Regions from separate parts of the Apilactobacillus pseudapinorum genome, predicted to be linked through region 3. Evidence: predicted binding sites of a transcription regulator. Region 3 holds the regulator's gene; each other region holds the start of a gene.
The links. The regulator NrdR, encoded in region 3, represses ribonucleotide reductase genes. The targets are predictions, from matches to a motif close to ACACNATATATNGTGT.
Positions count from the first base shown of each region.

Region 1: a site for NrdR is predicted at 2,637-2,652, ahead of ABWU86_RS02815 (redoxin NrdH). Genes of this name have one in related genera too.
Region 2: a site for NrdR is predicted at 6,457-6,472, ahead of pnuC (nicotinamide riboside transporter PnuC). Genes of this name have one in related genera too.

Region 1 is NZ_BAABVU010000013.1:11,224-18,975, reverse strand. Features, by position in the region: gene dnaX (DNA polymerase III subunit gamma/tau) at 1-1,219, opposite strand, end outside; RNA gene ffs (signal recognition particle sRNA small type) at 1,342-1,438, opposite strand; gene tadA (tRNA adenosine(34) deaminase TadA) at 1,483-1,962, opposite strand; gene ABWU86_RS02820 (class I SAM-dependent methyltransferase) at 1,955-2,560, opposite strand; gene ABWU86_RS02815 (redoxin NrdH) at 2,750-2,977, shown strand; gene nrdE (class 1b ribonucleoside-diphosphate reductase subunit alpha) at 3,095-5,260, shown strand; gene nrdF (class 1b ribonucleoside-diphosphate reductase subunit beta) at 5,285-6,259, shown strand; gene mprF (bifunctional lysylphosphatidylglycerol flippase/synthetase MprF) at 6,390-7,752, opposite strand, start outside.
Region 2 is NZ_BAABVU010000018.1:99,723-107,474, forward strand. Features, by position in the region: gene ABWU86_RS03740 (peptide ABC transporter substrate-binding protein) at 1-1,281, shown strand, start outside; gene ABWU86_RS03745 (ABC transporter ATP-binding protein) at 1,440-2,321, shown strand; gene ABWU86_RS03750 (ABC transporter permease) at 2,321-3,178, shown strand; gene ABWU86_RS03755 (LytTR family DNA-binding domain-containing protein) at 3,211-3,666, shown strand; gene ABWU86_RS03760 (DUF3021 family protein) at 3,675-4,100, shown strand; gene ABWU86_RS03765 (CPBP family intramembrane glutamic endopeptidase) at 4,160-4,954, shown strand; gene ABWU86_RS03770 (CPBP family intramembrane glutamic endopeptidase) at 5,125-5,757, shown strand; gene ABWU86_RS03775 (hypothetical protein) at 5,884-6,231, shown strand; gene pnuC (nicotinamide riboside transporter PnuC) at 6,542-7,288, shown strand; gene ABWU86_RS03785 (tetratricopeptide repeat protein) at 7,325-7,752, opposite strand, start outside.
Region 3 is NZ_BAABVU010000022.1:192,608-200,359, reverse strand. Features, by position in the region: gene murC (UDP-N-acetylmuramate--L-alanine ligase) at 1-729, shown strand, start outside; gene ABWU86_RS04800 (Bax inhibitor-1/YccA family protein) at 806-1,501, shown strand; gene polA (DNA polymerase I) at 1,607-4,255, shown strand; gene mutM (bifunctional DNA-formamidopyrimidine glycosylase/DNA-(apurinic or apyrimidinic site) lyase) at 4,275-5,108, shown strand; gene coaE (dephospho-CoA kinase) at 5,111-5,695, shown strand; gene nrdR (transcriptional regulator NrdR) at 5,713-6,183, shown strand; gene ABWU86_RS04775 (replication initiation and membrane attachment family protein) at 6,196-7,569, shown strand; gene dnaI (primosomal protein DnaI) at 7,572-7,752, shown strand, end outside.

The sequences.
Region 1 (7,752 bases), on a different contig from region 3:
TTAATTCTTCTACTTGTTTTTGTAGTGAACTAATCTGATCTTTTAATTCACGGATTGTGGAATTATCATCAATATCCACATTACTTTCAACGTTTTGCACACTTTGTGTTACAACACTACTAGTAGCTGGTTGAGATTGAGTAGATGCTAATTTAACCGTTAACACATCTAGATAGACATCTGGATGCATTGTGTATTTCATTTGATTTTGAATATCATTCAAATCAACAATCATTTGGTAGATAGTTGGCGCATCAATTGATTCCGTTAAAGCCTTAAAGTTATCATCAATAACCCCTAATTCGGCTTCTTCCACCATTTCTGGAGATTGTTGATATAACAAAATGTCTTGGCAATACTTGATTAAATCTTCAATAAAACGTTCTGCATCTTTTCCTGAATCTAACATTTCACGCACATTAGATAAAGCTGCTTGAACATCATGCTTTACAGCATTATTAAGGTATTGAGCAAGTAATGACTTGGTCACACTACCCGTTACTTGAAGCGCATTATCATATGTCACCTTATCAAAACCAAAGGAAAGCACTTGATCTAAGATACTTAGCGCATCACGCATCCCACCTTCAGCAGACTTAGCAATAACTCTAAGCGCTTGATCATCATATTCAATTTCCTTTTCATTCAAGATAAATTCCATTCTAGAAAGAATATCTTGAGCGGTAATTCGTTTGAAATCAAATCTTTGCACACGAGAAATAATCGTAGCTGGAATCTTTTGTGGTTCCGTGGTTGCTAAGATAAAGATAACATGTGCTGGTGGTTCTTCTAGTGTCTTTAGAAGTGCATTAAATGCTCCGGTAGAAAGCATATGAACTTCATCAATAATATAAACTTTGTAAGTCGCTTGTGTTGGTGCGTACTTCGCTTTGTCTCTAACGTCTCTAATTTCTTCAACCCCATTATTGGATGCGGCATCGATTTCGATAACATCATTTAATGTTCCATTAGTAATGCTTTGACAAATCTCACACTCGTTACAAGGTTCTCCATCTTTTTGATTAGGGCAATTAATTGCCTTCGCTAAAATTTTAGCATCGGAAGTTTTTCCAGTTCCCCTAGGACCTGCAAATAAATAAGCATGACTCAACTGATTGGTAATAATCGCATTCTTCAATGTCGTAGTGATTACATCTTGTCCAATCACATCATCAAAACGTTGCGGTCTCCATACACGGTATAAAGCTTGATAACTCATGGAAAACTCCCTTTCATAAAACTAGTTATGTATATTATATATTCTATCGATGAATTATTCCATTATCGTTTTCCTTTAAAATAAAAAAATCTCTTAGCCAACATTTGACTAAGAGTTTATTTGTATAAAAAACAAGAAGCACAAGCGTAGAATACTTAGTGCTGCTTCCTTTCGGATCTGACACGGTTCGTAAACACAACTTTGCTTCCAGGCCTTACGGCATTAATAATATTAACTTATTGAAAAACTTTTTTCAAGTTTAATTATTTTTTCCTTTGTTCTTTTCGTTTCTTTCTTTTCATTTTAAAGAAACTCTTCATTATATTGCTACATTCTGTGTTGATAATTCCTGAATATAATTCCACATGATGATTCAATCTATCATCGGAAAAAACTTGATATAAACTTTTAGCGGCTCCCGCTTTAACATCATCGGCACCATAAAAGACTCTTTTAATTCGTGAATTAATAATCGTTCCTGCACACATTAAACATGGTTCAATTGTTACATATAAATCACAATCTTCTAGTCGCCAACTACCTAAATGTCGGCAAGCTTCATCAATTGCAATCGTTTCAGCATGATCCATCGCAATGTTACTATGCTCTCTTAAATTGTGGCCTCTCCCAATAATTTTACCATCATGAACGACTACTGCTCCAATAGGGACTTCATCAATCAAGTATGCTTTTTTGGCCTCAACTAAAGCTTCTTGCATGTATTTTTCTGCTAAATTATCCATTGTAAACACTTTCCAAGATGTAGTATCCCTTGTTCTTTTTAATAATTTCACAATTACCAAATAATGATGTCATTAATTTTTTAGCAGATGGTGCCCCTTGCTTCTTTTGCAAAACAACAGTTAGTGTTCCATTTGGAACTAGATGAGATACTGCTCCTTCGATCATCCCATCAACAACATCCTTTCCTGCTCTTACAGGTGGGTTCGTGATGATGGCAGCAAACTTATCTTCAACTGTTTCATAAATATTAGAATTATGAATTTTTACGTTAGCAACATGATTTTGTTCAGCATTTTTAACAGCTAATTCTAATGCTAAGTTATTTACATCAACCATTTCAAATACTCTATCTGGATGATGCTTGGCTAACGCAATTGCCATCGGACCGTATCCACAGCCTAAATCCAAAACATTTCCATCAGGGATTTTATCCATATTGACGCTTTCAACTAATGTTTTAGAACCAAAATCGACTGTTCGCTTAGAGAACACTCCATTGTCAGTGGTAAAGGTTAAATTATTTCCTAACAAATTAAAATTCCATGTGTGAAGCTCATGGACAACATTAGGATTTGGTGTATAATAAAATTCGTTCATTTGAAATCAGATCCTTAAATAAAAAATTTTTAAAATTCTCTAACACACTGTATCTAGTAGATTGGAAACATTTCCAATACTAAATATGGTGTTTTTTATTTGATTTTTTTCTTTTCTGGTGTAAACTTTTATATATAAATTAACCGAAAATATCGTACATATTTCGTCAAAAGAAAGGGAGCAATACACATGGCACAAGTTACTGTATATTCAAAAAATAATTGCATGCAATGCAAAATGACTAAACGCTTTTTAAGCGAACACGATATCGATTTTATCGAAAGAAACATCAATGAAGAACCCGAATACGTACCATACTTAAAATCAAAAGGTTTTATGTCATTACCAGTAGTTGAAGCTGATGGTATTGACTCAATTTCAGGTTTTAGACCAGATCAATTAAGCCAACTAGCTTAATTTAAATTTCGTATTATTCATTATAATATAAAAAGTAATTTTTGGCGAAACCGCTAATGGTCTCGCCATATTTTATCTATAAATATCAATTTTTTACTATGAAAGAGTGGTTCGAACATGTCATTAAAAGATTTGAAAGACGTAACTTATTACGATCTTAATAATGAAATTAACATCCCTAAGGATGATAAAATTCAACTAAATAAAGATAAAGATGCCCTAGCAGCCTTTATCAAAGAAAACGTAAAACCTAATTTAAAAACTTTTAATTCTTTAAAAGAAAAATATGACTTTTTAGTAGAAAATGATTATCTTGAAGAAGAATTCTTAGCAAAATATGACTTCTCATTTATTGAAAAAATCTACGATTATTTGAAGAGCCAAAATTTTGAATTCAAATCTTTTATGGCTGCTTACAAGTTTTATGCTCAATATGCATTAAAGACTGATGACGGAAACTTCTATCTAGAAGAATTTATCGATCGTGTTGCGATTAACGCATTATACTTTGCAGATGGTGATGAAGAATTAGCAATGAACCTAGCTGATGAAATTGTTCATCAAAGATACCAACCTGCTACCCCATCATTCTTGAATGCTGGTAGAAAACGTCGTGGTGAATTCGTTTCATGTTTCTTAATTCAACCAACTGATGATATGAACACAATTGGTAGAACTATTAATTCTGCTTTACAGCTATCACGTATTGGTGGTGGTGTTGGAATTAACCTTTCTAACTTACGTGCAGCTGGTGACCCTATCAAACATATCGAAGGTGCTGCTTCTGGTGTTGTTCCTGTTATGAAATTATTGGAAGACAGTTTTTCTTACTCTAACCAATTAGGTCAACGTCAAGGTGCAGGTGCAGTTTACTTAAACGTATTCCATCCAGACATTATCGCATTCCTTTCAGCCAAGAAAGAAAATGCTGATGAAAAGATTCGTGTTAAGACTTTATCACTAGCAGTAACTGTTCCTGATAAGTTCTATGAATTAGCTCAAAACGATGAAGACATGTACCTATTCAGTCCATATGATGTGGAAAGAATTTACGGTGTACCTTTCTCATACGTTGATATTACCGCTGAATATGACAACATGGTTAACAACGACGAAATCAAGAAGACTAAGATTAACGCTCGTGAACTAGAAACTGAAATTAGTAAGCTACAACAAGAATCTGGTTACCCATACATTATTAATATCGATACTGTTAACAAGGAAAACCCTATTGATGGTAAGATTGTTATGAGTAATTTATGTTCAGAAATCATGCAAGTACAAGAACCTTCTACTGTTGATAACGAACAAAACTATGAACAATTAGGTACTGACGTTTCATGTAACCTAGGATCAACTAACATCGTTAACTTAATGGCTAGTCCTGATTTTGGTAAGTCAGTTGATGCAATGGTTCGTGCTTTAACTTTTGTTACTGACCACTCTGACATTGATGTTGTTCCTTCTATTCAAAGAGGTAACGCCCTATCACATAGTATTGGTCTAGGTGGAATGGGTCTACACAGTTTCTTAGCTAAAAACCAAATTGAATATGGTTCTGACGAAGCCATTGAATTTACTGGTGTTTACTTCATGCTATTAAACTACTGGACTTTAGTTGCTTCAAACAAGATTGCTGCTGAACGTCACGAAACTTTCCATAATTTTGAAAAGAGTCAATACGCTGACGGTACTTACTTCGACAGATACACCACTAAATACTGGGGCCCAACTAACGAACGTGTTAAAGAATTATTTGATGGTATTTTTGTTCCAACTGAAAGTGATTGGGAAGAATTAAAAGAAGCTGTTATGAATGATGGTTTATACCACCAAAACAGGATGGCTGTTGCTCCAAACGGTTCAATTTCATACATTAATGATTCTACTGCAAGTTTGCACCCTATCATTAGTCGTGTTGAAGAAAGATACGAATCAAAGACTGGTAAGATTTACTACCCAGCTCCATTCTTATCAAACGATACTCTAAAATACTACAAGTCAGCTTATGATATTGACATGAGAAGAGTTATCGATACTTACGCTGCTGCTCAAAAGCATGTAGATCAAAGTATGAGTCTTACTCTATTCATGCGTTCAACTATCCCTGATGGATTATACGAATGGAAGAACGGTAGAACCGATAAAATGACAACTCGTGACTTAACCATTCTTCGTAACTACGCTCACGCTAAAGGTATTAAGTCATTGTACTACGTAAGAACTTACACTGATGATAACCAAGAAGTCGGTGTTAACGAATGTGAAAGTTGCTCAATCTAAACTAGTTAGGAGATTTTTATTACAATGGAAAATTATAAAGCTATCAACTGGAATGCGATTAGTGACCAAATTGATAAAGCAACCTGGGAAAAATTAACCGAACAATTTTGGTTAGATACTAGGATTCCCCTATCAAATGATTTAGCTGATTGGCGAACATTAGACGATGATCACAAATGGTTAGTTGGTCACGTCTTCGGTGGTCTAACTCTACTAGATACCCTTCAATCACAAGATGGGATGGCTGCACTTAGAAAAGACGTTGCTACACAACATGAAAGCGCAGTTCTAAGTAATATTCAATTTATGGAATCTGTCCATGCGAAAAGTTACTCATCAATTTTTTCAACTCTAAATACTCCTGACGAAATTGCTGAAATCTTTGACTGGAGTGATTCAGAAGAATTCCTTCAAAACAAATCAAAGAAAATTTATGAACTATATCATGATGATTCAAATCCATTGAAGAAAAAGATTTCAAGTGTATTTCTAGAAACTTTCTTATTCTACTCTGGTTTCTATACCCCACTTTGGTACTTAGGACACAATAAGTTACCTAACGTGGCTGAAATCATTAAGTTAATTCTTCGCGATGAGTCTGTTCACGGAACATACATTGGTTACAAATTCCAATTAGGTTTCAACCAATTAGGTGACAACGAAAAACAAGACTTAAAGGATTGGATGTACAACTTCTTATACGACTTATACGAAAATGAAGAAAAGTACACTCACATCTTATATGATCAAGTTGGTTGGACTGATGACGTATTAAAATTCATTAGATACAACGCTAACAAAGCGCTAATGAACTTAGGTCAAGATCCATTGTTCCCAGATAACGCCGACGATGTTGACCCAATCGTTATGAATGGTATTTCAACATCTACTGCTAACCATGACTTCTTCTCACAAGTTGGTAATGGATACCGTTTAGGTGAAGTTGAAGCAATGAAAGATGACGATTACAAGATTTGGTTCCCAAAAGATAATCAATAATAAAAAAGCAGTCATTAATAATTAATGACTGCTTTTTTATATCTATCATGGCCAAAAAAATACCCAAGATTGAGTTTTAAATATCAATCTCGGGTATTTTTATTTACATCATTTTAAATTGATTATAGGCCTATTTTTTAAACCATTTTTTCCAAAATGGAACCTTTTCACAATTCTTCTCAACATGTTCATTTACCAATACTAATAATTGTAGCATTGTGAAGACAAGTGAGTTTCCTCGACGGTAAGAAATATACTTAGGAGTCCATTCACTAACGTATTTTTCTTTGTAAGATCTTAGTCCTTGGAAACTGTAGAACGCTGTTCCATACTTGTAAATCAGGTTAGATATCTTTTCATCAATAAAACTATATCTGGATTCGCCAACATTTGATAGTGGTGCCATTCCTAAGTTGAAGTAGTTATACCCTTCATCTTTAACATAGTTAAAGAGATTAATGAAAATCCCATCCATGATACCAGATGGTGCATCTTCACTTGAACGCATTAAGTCAATCGATGTCATTTCACGGTCACCGGTTGGCATAATATTTGCAAATGCGACCGGTTTATTGTCTTTGTCTTTCATAACAGCGATTGGGGCTTGATTTAGGTAATATTTATTAAAGTATCCTAGTGAGAAGCCCTTTTCTGGTTTTCCGTTTAACCAGTTGTCAGATACTTCTTTCAATTCATCGATGAATGCATCTGAGAATGGTGGTTGAATAATTTCAAACTTGTATTCATCACGTTCAAATTTATTCATTAAGGCACGTTCACCACGATGTTTCTTTCCAGTAATGGAGAATGTATCTAGTGCAACGTGTCCTTCTTCACCAGCTTTGGTAAAACTAAAACCTTTTTCATGAAGAAGCATTGTTAATTCTTCACCAATTTCGTAGAAAACAAGTGAATAGCCAATGTTATCACTGTCTTCAATAAATTGATCAACAGCATCTTCTAACTTGGCCATGTTACCAATTGGTTCACCCATTATCATAATCTTGTTAGCACGACATTTGTACATAAAGAATAGTTGGTCTTCTCCACCTTCTTGATAGAAGTAAATATCCTTATCACGAACATATGCTAAATGACTAACTTCATTTCCACCAAATTTGTTAATGACTTCAGAAACACGGTTAGCATCGAATGGTTGATTTAACCAATCTACTTTTGAGTATGAAAGGAAACGGTAAGTTAAGACTAAGATTAAGCAAGCTAAAATCAATCCTAAGAAACCAGCAAACCAAACTTGTGGTGAAGGAAGTAGGTATGAGTTTGACCAATGGAAAACAGCGAACTTGAAGTTAGTAAGTAATCCGATGATCAAATAGAAAATGAAAGCTAAGCCAAAAATCAATAAATCAATTAATACATGTCCCCATGAATATGTGAATTTTTGACGGTATAAAACACCATAACTTAGCCATAAACTAATTAATAGCACTACTGAAAGAGAAATCATATTGCTTGGGAAATCTTCTTTCCAA
Region 2 (7,752 bases), on a different contig from region 3:
GTTTACGGAATTAAACGTAGTGCTAATCCCAAGACGGCTTCACAAATGGCTTACTACATGGCCAATGTTGTTAATTACAGCCAAATTAAGATGGGCACTATGAGTGCTGATTCATTAGGCGTAAAGGCATTAAATGATCACACTTTACAAATTAACTTGGTAAAACCACAAGCTGATTTCTTAAATGTATTAGCATTACCAGTATTCTATCCTCAAGTTAAGAGTATCGTTGATAAGTACGGTTCAGCATACGGTACTACTTCTGACAAGATGATTTACAATGGACCATTTACTGTTACTAAATGGAAGGGTAGTAATGATGCTTGGACTTTAGCTAAGAACAAAGATTACTATGACAATGCTAATGTTAAGCTAAAGAGTATCAATTACACTGTAATTAAAGACCCTCAAACTGCATTAGATGAATATCAATCAGGCAAATTAGATCAAACTCTATTAGCTGGTAAACAACAAGTAACTACTTACAAAAACCGTTCTGATTTCTACAACAGAAAAGGTTTCATGGTTCAATACTTGTCAATTAACCAAAACAATATTCCAGAATTAAAGAACAAGAACTTAAGAAGAGCATTATCCCTAGCAATCGACCGTAACGCTTTAACTAAAGACATTTTAGGTGACGGTTCATTTGCTGCCAGAGGTTTAGTTCCTGATACTCTAGCTTACAAGGATGGTAAGGACTTTAACGACTACGCAACTGTTAAAGATGCTACTACTGGTAACTTAGCTGAAGCTAAGAAGCTATGGGCTAAAGGTCTAAAGGAAATTAATAAGACTTCAGTTTCACTATCAATTATGAACAACAACGACCAAACTAGTCGTGCTGTGACAGAATTCCTACAAACTGAATTAGAAAAACTTCCTGGTCTAAAGGTAACTGCAGAAATTTTACCAAACAACGTGGCCTCAGGTCGCTCACTAAAATCAGATTACCAACTTTCAGTTTCTGGTTGGGATCCTTCAATCAGTGACCCAATTTCACCACTACAAACTAAAATATCAACTAGTTCTATTAACACTTCTAAGTGGGGCAATTCAATGTATGACATGTACATTGATCGTTCTAACAACGAAGATGCTACTAACTCAACTAAGCGTTTTGATGATTTAGTAAACGCACAAAAGGTAATCCTAAACGATCAAGGAATTATTCCATTGATTCAAAAGGCACAACCTGAATTAATTAAGAGTAACGTTAAGAATGTTAAGTATCTAGGAAACGGTCCAATTTGGGACTTCTCACATGCTTACATCAAATAATTAAAACCATAAAAGCAATCCGGTTTATCCGGATTGCTTTTTTATATGCCCCAAATAACCACTTAGTAATAAAAAATTACCTGTTAATCGAAAGCGTGATTCAACTAATAAAAGCGATGCTATGATGTGATCATTGATGAATGAAAGGAGTTTTTTCTATGTTAGAAGTAAAAAACTTAACGAAACATTTTGGCGCTAAAGCAGCGGTTGACCACATCGATTTAAAGATTGAAAAGGGTCAATTAATCGCTTTTTTAGGTCATAACGGGGCCGGAAAATCGACCACGATTAATATGTTAACCGGATTATTAACACCGGATGCTGGCTCAATTAGTTTAGAAGGTCATCAACCATCAGAAAACCAATACACTCACTATTTAGGAGTTGTCTTTCAAGATAGTGTTTTAGATAAACAACTAACTGTGGCAAAAAATTTAGCAATCGCCGCTAAGTTATACCGAAATTGTGATGAACAATTTTGCGATAGTTTAATGCAAAAATTTGAAATCGATAGGATTAAAAATCAAAAATACGGTAGTTTATCAGGTGGACAAAGAAGACGGGTCGATATTGTCCGATCACTACTGAGCCAACCTGAATTACTGTTTTTAGATGAACCTTCAACCGGATTAGATATTCAGACCAGAAAGAAAATTTGGGAAGTACTAGCTGAATTAAGACAAGAATATGGATTAACCATCATTTTAACCACGCACTATTTAGAAGAAGCCAATCAAGCTGACTGGGTGTACGTGATGGACAAAGGGAAGATTGTCGCCTCCGATACAGTCGATAATTTAAAAGCCAAATATGCGAAAAACACCTTAACGCTATTCTTTAAATCTGAAAGTTTAGCGCAATCAATTTCATTAAGAGAAAATGATCAAAGAGCGGAGAACAAAGTAACAATTAAAATTGCCTCGTACCAAGAAGCGCTGCAACTCATTAATCGTTATCAAAAAGATATTGTTGATTTTGAATATGTTCATGGAACCATGGATGACATTTTCATTGAACTAACCGGAAAGGAGATTAAATAATGATTTTATTTAATTTAGTAAGACGTAATTTAGCACTATACTTCAATAACCGTAAACGCATCTTTTTCTCATTATTTGGTGTTTTGATCTCAATTATTTTATATTTCGTCTTTTTAAAAAGCATGATTCAACGTGGTTTTAGCTCCATTCCTGATGGCGTTAAATTATTAGATAGCTGGTTAATTGGTGGAACTGTTTTATTAGCGGCTATTACTACCACTGAGGATAGTTTGTATCAAAAATTATATGACCGCGATAGTAATCGAATTAATGATCTGTTGGTAACAGATGCTAGTTATGCACAAATTGATATCAGTTATGCGATTTCAGCTTGGTTGATTGGTGTAATTATGCAATTCGTTGTTTTCGTAATTTTATCAGTTATCTTCACGACATCTGATGGACTTTCAATTGACACATCAATCCTGCCACAGTTAATGCTTGGAATGGCTGTAAGTAGTTTGGTCTGGACTCTGTTTAATATGATCATTGTTATGATTATTAATTCTAGTACATTAGTACCATCCATTAGTTCGATTATTAGTAGCTGTGCAGGATTCTTCGCTGGAGTCTACATGCCAATTGGATCACTTCCTACCGGAGCACAAACATTTTTAAACTATACTCCAGCGACTTATGGTTCTGCCATGTTTAGGGATGTTTTGATGCATAATCAATTACAAGATAGTTTTCAACATGTTAACCCAAGTGTTATGAATGATTTTATTAAAACGATGGGATTGAAAATTAATGGATTTGATACCTTTAATGGCAATATGATGATGTCATTGTTATTTGTGACGATTTTTTTAGTTATCTTTTTCGGTTTATTATTTATCAATAAGAAGAACAGGTAGTATGGTAAGATAAATGAGAAGGAGGTGGTGACATGAAAATAGATTTCAATCAGGATGAACAATTATCAGATGGCGAAATTAATATTCAAGTTAGCTCCAATCAATTGAGCGATGAGGTCATTGATTTATTAGCTAATTTGAAGAATTTATCCAAGGATGATGATAATTGGTTGCCAATTAATACTGCTGATCGCGTCCAAATGCAATCGATTGCAGACATTGTTGGCGTTGAAATTTATCACAACGAATTGATGTTTTACACCACCAAAAGTACTTATACCACTAATGGAACATTAAAGGATGTATATAGTAAATTAAAATCCCACCACTTTATTCAAATTAATAAATCAGCAATTATTAATATCGATCACTTAGATTATATGGAGACTGCTTTTTCAGGAAATATGACGGCGTTTTTAACGAATGATTTGAAGTTAAGTATTAGCCGCAAGTATTTACCAGGATTGAAAAAGAGTCTTAGAATGTGAGGGATAATATGAAATATATTTACAGTTTTATTGGTAGATTTTTAATTGGAATGATGGTGGGGTCATTAGTATATATGATAACTGGAGTTTATACCGATTCTCTTACATTAAAATTTAAGGTTTTATACTTAGGAGCTTCTGGTTTAGTTGGTTTATTATCATATATTTTTGAAATCGAAAAAATTGGAATCGTCTGGGAATGGTTAATTCATGGGACTTTAACATTCTTAATCGTGATTGGGTTAAACTTTTCCCTTGATTCGCATTTTCCATTATTCGAGTATCCGCTAATCATCACGTTTACGACAGAATTTATTATCATCTACGTGGTTATATGTACGATTAGTGCGATTATGTTCCACCGTTCAAGTAAAGAAATTAACAAAGATATTCAAAAACGTAAAGCAAATATGAAAAACAAAAGCAGCCATTAATAGCTGCTTTTTTTGGTATGGTATCATTAACGTATTAATAAATTAGGATGTGACTCAATATGTTAAGTCAAAAATTAAAAAATAATTGGCAATGGATTTTAATTCCATTATTTATGATTGCCGAATTCGCGATTGATCAAATTGTATTTGGTCGCGTATGTCGATTTGTTTTTAAACTATTATCAATTAATCCTTCTACCCACTATATTCTGATTTTAAACCTTTTCAAGGCTTTCTCAGTGCTTACAATCGTGTTGCTAAATTACTATTTCTTTAAGCAAAAGTTTTTCTGGCAACCCAGTAAAAAGTCTAGTGGGTGGATTGTATTTGCGGTGGTTTGTTTTGGTATTGTAGCTTCCACCATTAGAACACCTCATTTTTGGAGCGCCTTAGATACTGGAATTATTGCAGCCTTCCCAGAAGAATTCATGTTTAGAGGGGTTATTTTAGGGGTAGTCCTAATGATTCTAACTCGTGTGAAAACTACAGCATTTCGTGTGAACTTGTCAGTAGTGATTAGTGCAATTCTTTTTGGCGCATACCATTACATTAATTTATCTAATCAATCTTTCTCATTCACCACTATGCAGGTGATTTCTGTTGCTGGTTTTGGATTAATTCTAGGGGCTGTCTATGTTCGTTCTGGAAGTATTATCGTTCCAATTTTATTGCACTTTATATATGACTATGTTGTAACACTACCAAAAGGATTTCAAGTGACGAATTACTCACAAGTAAGTGGCGTTCAAATGATTGCTTTAGGAATTTGGATTATTATTTATGCTATTATTGCCTACTTAATTGTTAACTATCGATTTGCAAACAATAAAATTTTACCAAAACTTAAGAATTAATTTATCCCATAGATGGTATAATTCTCAAAGTAATTAGGTAAAAATAATAATTAAAAATATAGTTTTACATTGATGTTTCCTAGAAAGAAGGATGAACGTTGAGAGACAGTGACTATTGGAGCTCTGATCACCTTTTAAAAAGAGGGTTCATTGCATTATGCCTTGTCTGTATGGTTGCTAGTTCAATTCAGTTTATTCCGGTTCAATATATCTCAGTTAATAACAAAGTTATTGAAAATGTAACATTAACAATTGAGTTCTTTGGGGCATATTTTATTATGATGAATTTTGCAATATATGCATATAAGAATTACGGGATAGGACCACTATTAAAACGATTGAATTTATCTGGATACCAAACTACTGCATTTGCAACTGTAATAGCGTTTTTGATAGCTCAAGCATATATTTTTATGTCTGATATTTTTCTTCAAAATAGATTTAGTATACAAGCAACTCATTTTCCTAAGTACCTGTACAATAATTCCTGGTCATTGGTATTACTTATAATAGGTTATGTATTTCTATCACCTATAATTGAAGAACTTGTTTTTAGAGCGTATTTATTAGATGTGGCCTTTCCTACTAAATTAAAATGGGCAGGCGAAATTGTTTCCGCCATTTTATACGGATTATTCCATATGAGGTATCAAAATATTTTTTCATTTGTTTTCTTTGCACAATATGGTTTTTGGATGGCATGGCTATATAATCAAACTAAAAATATTAAAGCGTCGATAATCATGCATATCGTCATCAATGCAGTCGGCATTTCCATAATTGGATACTATTATTATCACTAAAAGCAATATCTATACAGATATTGCTTTTTTATTTATAAGGCTACCGAGATAGCTATTTAGATGATACAATAATAACTAAGTTATTACCGAGGTGGAGATATAATGAGAATTGATTGGCGATACTTTTTGGCAGAGATATTAGTATTGTGGCTACCATTAACAATTACAATGTTCATATGTAAAACGCTCAATATTAATTGGATTGTATCAGGATTATTTCTCCTAGTTTCTTATTTTTTAGTCGTATTATTCAATCGCTCAAATCGACTATTTACATACTTATTTCATGTTGAAAAACAATCACATAATTCTTTTTTCGAATCAATACTGTTTTTCATTTTAACTGCGATTGGTTTCTTTATCACCTTGCATCTGTTCAATGATGCGTTGTTAGGTGTTAGCTGTATTATTTTTATTGGAGTTTTCGCCGGTTCACTTGTGATTGGTCCAGACGGTAAGAAAGATTCTTATTAGGAAACGATCTTCTTTTTGGGGGTCGTTTTTTCTGTGTGGTTAAGTAAAAAAATAGCGAAATTTTCGTGATAAAAAATTAATAAAAAAAGATTTCAAAAAAATTTTAGCTGAATTAATTCAGCGTAAATAGTGGAATTTATTCGAATTAGAAAATGTTAAGTAGATAAAATGGGATTGAAAAAATATGCTAGGGTGGTAGAATATATAGTGTTGTTTTTTACAAGCCCACTACATATAGTGTGTATTTACATAATTTTCCGGAAAAATATGTGCTTGAAAGCAAAAATATCATAATAAGGGGATTTTCACTGTGTCAGCATATTTTAAATTTTTGGCTCACCAACTAAAGGGTTGGCCACAACAAAACTACTACTTATTCTTTTTCAGTTTAGGTTGCCAAGTAATGACTTTGGTAAACGCACCAATTACATGGTTATCAATTCTAACTTTCATTGGAACTACTTTAGGGGTTCTATGTGTGTTAGCAATCAATGCTGCTAAGTCAGTTAACGGTGTATTAGGTATTTTATCAGCGATTTGCTTTATCGTTGTCGGTTTCTCAGCTAAGAACTTCCTAAGTATCGGAGAACAAATTGCTTACGTTATTACTTTAGATATTCCTGTTTTAATGAGTAAAAACTGGAACGTAAATATGGTTTCTAAGATTAGAAAATTCAATGTTAAGAGTTGGATTATCTCAATTCTATTCACCTTCGTTGTTTACATCGGTTCTGGTTTCGCAATTCAAGCACTAACAAATGAACCTCGTCCATTCTACGATGCCTTTAGTTTTGCTGTTTGTTTAACTGCTGGAATCATCTGTTTCCTACGCTACAACAACCAATACTTCTGGTGGTTAGCATCTGGTGTGGCACAATTAATCCTTTGGTTCATCACTTTCAGACAAGGATCAGCTACTCTAGCTATGTTCGTTAACTCCGCAATTTACATTGCTAATGATGTGTTAGCATTTACCATCTCACCATGGTTCAACGAACGTGAAAAGAAACGTCTAATGCAAGAAGAACAAGCTTACGCTGACAAGGTCGAAGCTTAATACCAAAAAGAAGTTACCATTTGGTAACTTCTTTTTTTATGCCTTGATGTTAGTATCGACTAACACTTTGACACGGGAATTATTGATATTAAAATCATCGGTAAATTCTAGGTCGTTCTTAAACGACTCATCATTAATACCATTAATGACTAAGCTTTGGATGTTATCATCAGCGAATTGATCATTAAAGTAATCTTTAGCCAATGCTGCAATAAATCCACTAATTGAATCTTGGTTATATAAAATCCGGTTCTTATAAATGTCAAAAATAGCACCGTCATAATCGATTTCTTCGTTGCGAGACAATTGCTTATCCTTAAGTTCAAGTGGACTCTTACCAGCTAATAATAGGTATGAGTAGGTGTTAGTTTCGGTGTTAATTAGTTTGTAGAATATAAATGTTAATTGTGGTTCAACATTAAGCCCACAAACGTCATAAATTTCAGCTCCCATATCGACTAACG
Region 3 (7,752 bases):
GGTATCTTTGCATGGGGCGATGATGAAAATCTAAGAGATATCAAAGCTGATGTTCCAATTTATTACTATGGAACTAGAGAAGATGATGATTTTAGAGCTGTTAACGTTGTTAAGAGTACTTCTGGATCAGAATTTGATGTTGAATACAAAGGCGAAAAAATTGGTCACTTCCAAATTCACTCATACGGTGAACACAATGTGTTAAATGCTTTAGCAGTTATTGCTGTTTCATATTTTGAACATGATAATTTGGAAGAAGTCCAAAATGAATTTGATACATTTAAAGGTGTAAAGAGACGTTTTGCACAAAGAAAAGTAGCAGATATGACTATTATCGATGATTATGCACATCATCCATCAGAAATTGATGCAACTATTGATGCTGCGAGACAAGAATATCCAAATAAAAAAATTATTGCAGTCTTCCAACCACATACATTTAGTAGAACTATCGCTTACTTAGATGATTTTGCTACTAGTTTGAATAAGGCGGATGACGTTTACATCACTAAGATTTACAGTTCACCTCGAGAAAAATCTGGAAATGTTTCTAGTGCTGATTTAGCTGCAAAAATCACTAAAAATGGTGGCTTAATTGAAGCAGATAATATGTCTCCATTATTGGAATATCATGATGCAGTTGTTGTTTTCATGGGTGCTGGAGATATTCAAAACTATGAACGTATTTACGAAAATCTTTTAAATGATGTTACAAATAATATGAATTAAATTCTTGTAGTTTTTATTTAATCTATTAAAATGTTTTTAACCTATTAAAGGATTCTTAGGAGGATTATAAAAAAATATGAATAACTATGATCAATCAGAACGTAGATTAGTTAATGACGCATTTGGTATGAACCGTTTCTTAACTAAGACTTACGGATGGATGACCCTTTCAGTTTTAATTTCAGGACTTGTTGCTTACCTAATGGGTGGAATGTACCATGTTACATTCAACGCTGGTGCATCAATCGTTGGACTTATTCTTTGGATGGTATTAGCGTTCACAACACAAAATCTTGCATTGCGTAATGCTTTTGCAGGGTTCATTTCATTGATTGTTTTCTCTGCTTTAACAGGTGGATTGTTCTCATACATTTTTATGGCATACAGTTCAACTGCAATTGCAGAAGCCTTCCTAACAACAACAATTGATTTCGCTGTTATGGCATTAATTGGGGTTACTACAAAGAAGAGCTTGGATAAAGTTGGTACTCAAGCAATGGCAGCATTATTTGCGCTAATTATTGTAAGTATCATCAACATTTTCCTAGGCAACCCGCTATTTGATTTATTTATTTCATTTATCGCGGTTATTATTTTTACAGCCTTTACTGCATATGACAGTCAAAAGATTAAACAATCATTTAACGAATATGGTTCAGAAGTTTCTGAAAATGGTTTAGCAATAAGTGGGGCAATGATTCTATACATGGACTTCATTAACTTATTTATTCACTTACTAAGTATTTTTGGATTCGCAAATAACGATAGATAGTAAAAAAAGATGGTGTTTCTACAACACCATCTTTTTTATTTTTTATATAATAATAGTATATGTACATGTTAAAATTAAATTATCGAAAACGATAAGGAGAATTATATGTCTGAGAAAAGATTATTATTGATCGACGGAAACAGTATAACCTATAAAGCATTCTTTGCTTTAATTAATCAGGTTAACAGTTTCGTTAATAACGAAGGTATACATACTAATGCAGTTTTTGGGTTTAACAATATGTTAAACATCATGCTAGATAAATTTAAACCAACTAATGTTTTGGTTGCTTTTGATGCTGGAAAAACTACATTTAGAACTGAAATGTATTCTGATTATAAAGCTGGACGTGATAAGACTCCGGATGAATTAAGAGAACAATTTGATTATGTAAAAAAATTACTAAAAAATCGTGGAATTAAATATTATCAATTAAATAATTACGAAGCCGACGATATTATTGGAACTTTATCAAAGGAAGCAGATCAACTAGGATTTGAAACAACGATCGTAACTGGTGATAATGATTTAACTCAATTATGTTCAGATAAAACAACTGTATCTATTTCAAATCGTGGAGTTTCTGGAGTTGTAAGATACGACACTGATTATGTTAAAGAAACAATGGGGATTACACCTGCACAAATCATTGATTGGAAAGCGCTAAAGGGTGATTCTTCTGATAATTATTCCGGTGTAACTGGAGTTGGTGACAAGACTGCCTTAAAACTAGTTACTCAATTTGGTAGTGTTGAAAATCTATATGAACATTTAGATGAAGTTAGTGGTAAGAAGTTACTAGAACATTTAACTGAAGATAAAGAAAATGCATTTTTAGCAAAAAAATTAGCCACTATTAATCGGGATGCACCTATTGAAATAACTGTAGACGATACTGTTTATGATGGTGACCATATTGAAGATTTGATTAATTTCTATCGTGAAATGAACTTTAGAAAGTTCTTAAGCGAAATGAGTGCTGATCAAGTTGAAACAATGGATAAAGTTGAATTCGTTGAATTAAACTCGGATAATGCCAAAGAAATTGATGTTAAAGATGGTTCAAACGTAAGTTTTTACCTCGGAATTGATGGAGATAACTATCATACGGCGGATTATATTGGATTTGCGATGAAAGTCGATGAAATTAACTACATTTCAAGAGACATCGAATTATTAATGGATGACAATTTAAAAGCTTTACTTGAAAGTGATAAAATCAGTAAAAATGTGTTTGATGGTAAGCGAACATACGTCGGATTAAATAGGCTAGGTATTAAATTAAACAATGTCGATTTCGATTTACTTTTAGCATCTTATCTATTAGATACTAACGATAATAGTTATGATTTAGGAAAAGTAGCTAATCGCCATGATTATTTTGATGTTCAATCTGACGAGGATGTTTATGGAAAAGGTGCTAAGCGAGCAATTCCTGATGATGATATTTTGTTTGACCATTTCGCTCGAAAAGTTAATGCGATTAATAGCTTAAAAGATAAGTTGTTTGATGAATTGAAATCAAATGATCAATTAGACTTATATAGAGATGTTGAATTACCATTATCATTTGTTTTAGCACGAATGGAAATAGCGGGAGTTGTAATTAATAAAGACATCTTAATTTCAATGAAATCAAAAATTTCCGAAAAACTGTTGGAGATTAAGCAATCAATTTATAATGATGCAGGTGAAGAATTCAACATTGCTTCTCCTAAACAATTAGGAGAAATTTTATTTGATAAGATGCAATTACCAGTAGTTAAGAAAACTAAAACTGGTTATTCTACTGCGGTAGGTGTTTTGGAACAATTAGCACCAGATTATCCAATTGTAGAAAAAGTATTGGAATACCGCAAATATTCTAAAATTTTATCCACTTATGTCGAAGGATTATTGTCAGATATTCACGTTGATAATAAAGTCCATACAAGATACTTGCAAACACTTACGCAAACAGGTAGATTATCTTCTGTTGATCCTAACTTGCAAAATATTCCAGTTAGAACAGAAGAAGGACGTAAGATTAGACAAGCTTTCATCCCTAGTGAAAGTAATTGGCAAATCTTTTCATCAGATTATTCCCAAATTGAGCTACGTGTATTAGCTTCTATTTCTGGAGATAAGAATATGCAAGATGAATTTATCCATAATGATGATATTCATGCTTCTACTGCAAGAAGAATATTTGGATTATCCGATAATAGTGAGGTTACTCCAGAATATAGAAGACAAGCAAAGGCTGTTAATTTTGGAATTGTCTACGGAATATCAGATTTTGGATTGGCCAAAAATACTGGAATTAGTAGAAATGATGCTAAAGAATTCATTGAAAAGTATTTTGATGAATATCCAGGGGTTAAAAAATACATGGAAGATAGCGTCAACAGTGCAAGAGAAAAAGGGTATGTTGAAACTATCTTACATCGTCGTAGATATCTGCCAGATATTAATGCTAAGAACTTTAATTTAAGATCATTTGCAGAAAGAACTGCTATGAATTCACCAATTCAAGGTAGTGCTGCTGATATTATCAAAATTGCGATGATTAAAATGGAACAAGAACTAGAAAAACGTAATTTAAAAGCTAAGATGTTACTTCAAGTTCATGATGAATTGATTTTTGAAGCACCTAGCGAAGAAATTGAAATTTTAGAAGAGTTAGTTCCTAAAGTAATGGACTCTGCTGTGAAATTAAACGTCCCATTAAACGTAAAAAGTCATTATGGGAATAGTTGGTACAGCTTGAAATAATTTAAGTGAGGTTAGAAAGATGCCTGAATTACCTGAAGTTGAAACTGTTAGAAGAGGGCTTACCCAATTAGTAGAGGGTGCTAAAGTTAATACTATTGATGTTTTATATCCAAAAATGATTAATGTTTCTGAAAAGGAATTCAAAGACGTACTACAAAAACATCAAATCATTCGAATTGATCGTCGTGGTAAATATCTATTGTTTAGATTTGATAATGATATGACCCTTGTTTCTCATTTGAGAATGGAAGGAAAGTATGATGTTGAACCAGATGGAACTGAACCAACCAAACACACTCATATTATTTTCCATTTAGATGATGATCGTGAACTAAGATATAAAGACAGTCGAAAATTTGGTCGTATGTACTTAGTAAAAAATGGGGATGAAAAGACATTATCCGGACTAGGTACTATTGGTCCAGAACCAACTGATGAAACTTTAACTTTTGATTACATGAAATCAATCATGAATAAAGCTAGAGGAAAAATTAAACCATTCCTATTAAATCAAAGTAATATTGCCGGATTAGGTAATATTTACTGTGATGAAGTTCTTTGGTTAACATCAATTCATCCAGAAACACAAACGAACTTAATTACCGATGAAGAAATTGAAGCATTAAGAAAGAATATTATTGCTGAAATTAAAATGGCTATTAAGGGACATGGAACTACTGTTCATTCATACTCCAATGCGTTTGGGGAAGCAGGACAGTTCCAAAACCATCTACATGTTTATGGACGTAAGGGCGAACCTTGTGAAAGATGTGATACACTATTGGAAAAGATAAAAGTTGCTCAAAGAGGAACAACTTATTGTCCAAATTGCCAAAGAAAAGTGGTTGAATAAATATGACTAGAGTAATTGGATTAACTGGTGGGATTGCGACAGGCAAATCCACTGTTTCTCAATACTTATTAAGTTGCGGATATCAAATTATTGATGCTGATTTAATTACTCACCATGTCCAATCAAAAGGCAGCGAAGGGCTAAAAGCTATTGCTGCCTTTTTTGGTCCAGATATTTTATTATCTAATGGTGAGTTAAATAGAACCAAATTAGCACAAATTGTTTTCTCAGATAAAAAGCAACTTGTAGAGTTAACCAGAATTATTGATCCGTTTATCCGTAGTGAAATATATAGTAAAATTAATTCGTCCAAAGAATCAATTGTGATTTTAGACGCACCCACTTTATTTGAAAATGGATATCATTTCGTTTGTGATAGAATAATCACCGTGTCATGTGATCAAGATAAACAAATTGAGAGATTAATGAGTAGAGATAATTTAACCAAAGAAGAGGCGCTAAAAAGAATTAATAGTCAATGGCCTTTAAATATTAAAGAACAATTGTCTAACGATGTTATTGATAGTAACGGTAGTATTATGCAAACACGCTCTCAAGTGGTAAAATTATTTAATAATATAGATTAACTGAGGTGAACGATAATATGCAATGTCCTCATTGTCATAAAAACTCTTCCAGAGTTGTTGATAGTCGACCAGCAGAAAATGGCCAAGTGATTAGACGTCGACGCGAATGCGAAAATTGTAATTACAGATATACAACATTTGAAAGAATCGAACAAACACCATTACTAGTAATTAAAAACAATGGTAATCGTGAAGAATTTAATCATGAAAAGATCCTCCGTGGGATAATCAGATCTGCTGAAAAACGTCCGGTACCTATGGATGCCATGACATCTATCGCTGATAAAGTAGAAAATCAAATTAGATCATTGGGTGAAAACGAAGTATCAAGTCAATTAATTGGTGAATATGTGATGAAGGAACTAGTTAATGTTGATGACATTGCCTACATTAGATTTGCGAGTGTTTATCGTCAATTTAAGGATATGACCGTTTTCTACAACGAATTAAAAGAAGTTTTAGATAAAGATCACAAAAATAAAAAGTAGTGGGGAATATGTATGACCGAGAAATGGTTAGAAATTAATCCGCAATCCAAATTTATACTAACTAATGACTCACAATTATCTGATACACAAAGAGAATCTCTTGATATTTTGTACCAGCCAATTGTGGGTTCTTTGGCGTACACATTAATTAATGTCTTATGGCGAATGAGCCAAGAAAAGAACCCGTTAAAAGAACATAACCATGTTGAACTACTTACGTATTTAAATTCAGATATTAAATCGATTTTAGATGCTAGAACCAAACTCGAAGCCGTTGGATTAATAAAGACGTTTGTAAAAAGAAAAGATGACAACGAAAGTTTTGTTTATCAATTGGTTAGTCCATTAGAAGCTACCAAATTCTTCATGGATGATTTATTGAGTGTTTCACTATTACAAATTATTGGTGAGTACAGATATTTAGATATCTTTGAACAATTAAAAACAGAAACAATAAATCTTGAAGATTACGAAGATATCTCACAAAACTTTCTTCAAGTGTTTAAAATTAAAGATAGTGAGATTAAAGATACACCTGATGTAATTAAAAATATCAAGAATAACTTATCATCAAATGTTGGTAGTAGTGAAGTTGTTGATTTACCTAAGAGTGACGATTTCGACTTTAACTTGTTACTAGATATTTTGAGCCAATCATTTGTAAATATTACTGACGTAAAGAAAAACATTAATTTAATTAATACAGAGCATGAATTGTTTGGTATTGATGAAATCACGACAGCTAGATTAATTGAACAATCTACTAATGTTGCTAATAACGTGTTTGATCCGAAGAAGTTTAAAGTAATTGTTTCTAGAAGATTCCAAAATACTACTTCCAATAGAAAACAAGAAAACTCCAGTAACAATGTTAATAACAAGCAAAATACTAATGTTAATTTAAACGAAATGGAAAATAAGCTTGTTAAATCAATGCGTCAATATTCACCAATGGAATTTTTAAATTCATTAAAACGAGCTAAGGGTGGATATGTTCACAGTAACGAAGAAAGAATCATTAGTAGTGTTGTTGAAAGACAAATCCTTAGTTCTGAAGTGATTAACATGATTACTTATCACATATTAATCGATTTAGGTAATTCAGGACTCAATAGGAACTTATTTGAAGCAATTGCTGATGATTGGTCACAAAATAAAATTAAGAGTGCTGAACAAGCATTACAATTTATTAAAGATCGTACTAAGACAAGTGCTGCGCCTAAGTCTAATAAGAGATATCAACGTAAAAATGTGGTAAAAGAAACATTACCTGATTGGGCAAAAGAAGATAATAAACCCAAGGATTATGGTAAAGTTAATGCAGATAAGAAAAAAGCATTACAAGAAAGAATTAAGCAAATGCAAAACAATAGAAATGAGGGTTAATAATGAGAAACTTAAGTGAAGAAATGAGTAATAAAATCAATGAACCTAAGTATCGTCAAAAATATGACCAATTAGTTTCTTTGGCTTTGCAGGATGACGAAGTAAAAGCATTTTTAGACGAAAATAAAGAAAATTTAGCAGAAAATGCGGTTAGAAAATCAATTTCTAAACTTTATGAGTTTG